DNA from 2 places in the Gordonia sp. LUNF6 genome. Region 2 is predicted to be linked to the other one. Evidence: riboswitches for the same ligand, from Rfam matches in the RefSeq annotation. Region 2 holds a riboswitch; the other holds the start of a gene.
What was found. Region 2 has a riboswitch for S-adenosylmethionine ahead of ACK8HH_RS05690 (bifunctional o-acetylhomoserine/o-acetylserine sulfhydrylase). Riboswitches for the same ligand answer to the same signal wherever they lie in the genome.
Positions count from the first base shown of each region.

Region 1 (2,191 bases), 1.8 Mb from region 2:
CGCCTGCGCCACGGAGCCGAACGCGGCGCGCACTCCGAATCCGCGGGCGTTGAGATCGGTGTTCGACAGCAGAAACGACAGACCGGCAGGCACCTGGCCAGGTTACCCGCGAGAGGCTAGACGGACTTCGTCGCTGTGATGCGCTTCTCCCTGATCAACCGCTTGAGGAGGTCGCGGCCCGCGGATCCGGCGGAGACGGGGTCGGCGCCCGCGTCGGCACCCGACATGTTGACGCAGGTGCGACCGTCGACGCTCGAGGTCGCGTACAGCCACTGCTCGGTGTGGCCGTTCGCGGAGTCGTCACGGCTCTTGGTCTTCCACTCGCCGACGGAGGCGGTTCCGGAGCAACTGTCGGCGAACACCACCACCGTGTGTACCGGGGTCCCCGAGCCGGATTCGCCGAGCGAGGTGAGGTCGTCGGACATCTGCGACAGCACCCGGTCGTCGTCGGCGGCCCGCAGCACCACGACGGGCGCGCCGTCGTTGGTGTCGGTGACGGCGGTCCAGCCGGCGGGCACCCGGACCTCCACGGACGTCCCGCCCTTGAGCGCGAACGTTCGCGTGGTCTCCGGCGCCGCACCGGTGTCGCGGTCGGAGTCCCAGGGGGCGAGGATCAGCAGCGTCGTCAGTCCGGCGACCACCAGTGCGGTCACCGCCACGATGCCGAAGAACATCGGCTTCGGACCCTTCACCGGCGGCTGCTGCGGCCACGGGCCGGGCGGGAAGGGGTTCGGTGCGTACGGCGGCTGCGCGGGTCCGTACCGGTGGGGCGGCCCGTACGACGACGGCTGTGGCGGTTGTGGCAGGGGCGGTTGTGGCAGGGGCCGGCCGGGAGCGCCGCTCGGATACTGCGGGTCGGACGGATGAACCACGGGAGGCCTTTCTGAACAGGGATGTTGAAACCACGCTAACTGCGGATCCGCCGGTGATTACACCCGCCGTGGTTTTAATGCTTTCCGCGAATGACGCGTACCGGCATCCTTGACGGCGGGTCACGAGAACCGGTGCGAAGCCCTGGCTGGCCGGTCGGCAACCCTCCACCGCGGTGGGGTGCTCCAGGTGACGACCCGGCCGGCGTCGACCGACGTCCGGCAAGTGCGGAGATCTACTGGAGTCGTGTCATGACCGCAATCCTCGACCGGGCCGTGTGCCCGGCACCCATTCGTCCCCTCGCGCCGGTGGTCGGTGCCGACACCACGGTGCCGACCACCGCAGGGGGCGAGACCGTCTACGCGAACCTCGACTACGCGGCATCGGCCCCGGCTCTCGTGTCTGTCGCGGAACGGCTCTCCGGCGCGTTGACCGAGTATGCGAGCGTGCATCGGGGCGCGGGCCATCTCTCTCAGGTCACGACAGCGCGATACGAGCAGGCTCGGGAGACCGTCCGGCGGTTCGTCGGCGGTCGAAGCGACGACACGGTGGTGTTCACGCGCAACACCACCGACGCCGTCAATCTCGCCGCGCACGTCACCCCCGGCGACGTGGTGGTGCTCGACATCGAGCACCACGCCAACCTGCTGCCCTGGACCCGGACCGGCCGTGCTCGCGTGGTGCCGGCGGCCCGCACCGTCGAAGAGACGGTGGGGCGGCTCGAAGCAGAACTCGCTGCCGCGCCCGCCGCGTTGCTCGCGATCACCGGTGCGTCGAACGTGACCGGCGAGGTGCTGCCGATCGGACGGCTGGCCGCGGCGGCGCATCGGCACGGCGCGCGCATTCTGGTGGACGCCGCGCAACTGGTCCCGCACCGCGCCGTCTCGATCGCGTCCTGGGGCATCGACTACCTCGTCTTCTCCGGCCACAAGCTGTACGCGCCGTTCGGTGCGGGCGCGCTGGTGGGCCGCGGCGACTGGCTCGATGCGGCGGAACCGTACCTGGCCGGCGGCGGCGCCACCGCCGACGTCGACCTCGACGGCCGGGTCGCGTGGCACACCGGTGCCGCTCGTCACGAAGCCGGATCTCCCAACACGCTGGGGGTGGTGGCGCTCGCAGCGGCGGCGCAGGCCCTGCAGGACATCGGTTTCGAGGAGATCGGCTATCACGAGCACCGGTTGCAGCAGCGTCTCGACGAGGGGTTGGCGCTGCTGCCCGGCGTGCATCCGCTGCGGGTCTTCGACGATGCGGCCGACCGCGTCGGCATCGCCGGCTTCACCGTGGAGAACCATTCCCCGCGCAGTGTCGCCGAATATCTGTC
Region 1 is NZ_CP178181.1:3,367,677-3,369,867, reverse strand. Features, by position in the region: gene ACK8HH_RS15790 (isochorismate synthase MenF) at 1-93, opposite strand, end outside; gene ACK8HH_RS15785 (hypothetical protein) at 117-692, opposite strand; SAM riboswitch class IV at 991-1,104, shown strand; gene ACK8HH_RS15780 (aminotransferase class V-fold PLP-dependent enzyme) at 1,122-2,191, shown strand, end outside.
Region 1: it holds a riboswitch for S-adenosylmethionine, as region 2 does, so the genes downstream of both, ACK8HH_RS15780 (aminotransferase class V-fold PLP-dependent enzyme) here and ACK8HH_RS05690 (bifunctional o-acetylhomoserine/o-acetylserine sulfhydrylase) in region 2, are expected to answer to the same signal.

Region 2 (2,191 bases):
CAACGGCTACTTGACTCGCGCTGCCGCGGCGAACCCGGTGGTGAGGTCGGCGAGGATGTCGTCGATGCCCTCGATGCCCACGGCGAGCCGGACCAGACCCGGCGTCACACCGGCGGCCAGCTGCTCCTCCGGGGAGAGCTGGCTGTGCGTGGTGGACGCGGGGTGGATCACCAGCGAGCGGACGTCGCCGATGTTGGCGACATGGCTGTGCAGGGTCAGCGCGTTCACGAAGGCCTTGCCCGCCTCGACGCCGCCCTCGATCTCGAATCCGATGACCGCGCCGGCGCCCTTCGGCAGCAGCTTCTGCGCCCGTTCGTAGTACGGCGACGACTTGAGACCGGCGTACGAGACCGAGGTGACCTGGTCGTTGGCCTCCAAGAACTCGGCCACCTTCTGTGCATTGGAGACGTGGCGCTCCACGCGCAGGCTCAGCGTCTCGATGCCCTGAGCCAGCAGGAAGGCGTTGAACGGGGAGATGGCCGCGCCCGTGTCGCGCAGCAATTGCGTGCGCGCCTTGAGCGCGTAGGCCGGAGCCCCCAGGTCGGCGAAGACGACGCCGTTGTAACTCGGGTCCGGGGTGGTGAAGCCGGGGAACAGGTCTTCACCGTCGCGCTGGACGCGCCAGTCGAAGGTGCCGCCGTCGATGATGACGCCGCCGATCGCGGTGCCGTGACCGCCGATGTACTTGGTGGCCGAGTGCACGACGATGTCGGCCCCGTGCTCGATGGGATTCAGCAGATACGGCGTCGCGACCGTGTTGTCGACGATCAGCGGGAGGCTGTGCGCGTGTGCGACGTCCGCCACTCCGGCGATGTCGAGGACCTGATTGTGCGGGTTCGCGATGGTCTCACCGAACAGTGCGCGGGTGTTGGGCCGGATCGCCGACTTCCACGACTCGAGATCGTCGGGATCGTCGACGAACGAGACCTCGATGCCGAACTTCGGCAGCGTGTAGTGGAAGAGATTGTATGTGCCGCCGTAGATTCGGGGGCTGGAGACGACGTGTCCGCCGGCCTCGACGATGTTCTGAATCGCGTAGGTGGTGGCGGCCTGGCCGGAGGCCACCAAGAGGGCCGCGACGCCGCCGCCGAGAGCCGCGAGGCGCTGCTCGACGGTGTCCTGCGTCGGATTCATGATCCGGGTGTAGATGTTGCCCGGCTCGGCGAGCGCGAACAGGTTCGCCGCGTGGTCGGTGTTGTCGAACACGTACGACGTGGTCTGGTAGATCGGCAGTGCGCGTGTCTTGGCGGTCGCGTCGACTACCTGCCCGGCGTGCACCTGGGTGGTCTCGAAGCTCCAATTCGCGGCGTCAGACATGAGACGTCATTCTCTTTCTTCGGTCGGCGGCCCGGGGCGGGCCTCGTATGTTGGGTCCGACCCTCGGACCCGCGCTTGCTGCGGCGACTTCCGTCGCAGCCAGGTCATCACCCGGAGCACCCCACCGCGGATGGAGGGTTGCCGGTCAGCAAGCCGGGGCTGTGCGCTGACACTCATGACCTGTTGCTGAGGATATATCAACTCGATGCGGCTGTTGAAACGGCTTCACCGCCCCTGGTCGTAAATCTGTCGACTCGGTGGGCGATGTGGTAGGACCGCGCAAAAGCGGCGACCGGTGCGAGCGGTCGGTCTCGGCGCGTCGGCGCTGTGTTCAAGGAGAACTGCTGCCGCACAGGGCATTCGGCGCGGATCTGCGGAGGCGCGGCGGTGCTTGCACGATCGCTCGGTCGCTGAGCTGCTCATGGGATATGCTGGTTAAAACAGTACGCGCGTTCTGTTTGGAGCCCGCCGCGCCGAACGACCGTCCGTATTACGTTTGAGGACGAGTGGCCGGCGGTCTACTGCTGAGGAGGGCACAGAGCCATATGGGCAAGATCAAGGTCGAGGGCACCGTCGTCGAACTCGACGGCGACGAGATGACGCGAATCATCTGGCAGTTCATCAAAGAGAAGCTGATCCACCCCTACCTCGACATCGATCTGGATTACTACGACCTCGGGATCGAGAACCGCGACGCGACCGACGATCAGGTCACGGTGGACGCCGCGCACGCGATTCAGAAGCACGGTGTCGGCGTCAAGTGCGCCACCATCACCCCCGACGAGGCCCGCGTCGAGGAATTCGGTCTCAAGAAGATGTGGCGATCGCCTAACGGCACCATTCGGAACATCCTCGGCGGCACCATCTTCCGGGC
Region 2 is NZ_CP178181.1:1,205,783-1,207,973, forward strand. Features, by position in the region: gene ACK8HH_RS05690 (bifunctional o-acetylhomoserine/o-acetylserine sulfhydrylase) at 7-1,317, opposite strand; SAM riboswitch class IV at 1,384-1,498, opposite strand; gene ACK8HH_RS05695 (NADP-dependent isocitrate dehydrogenase) at 1,863-2,191, shown strand, end outside.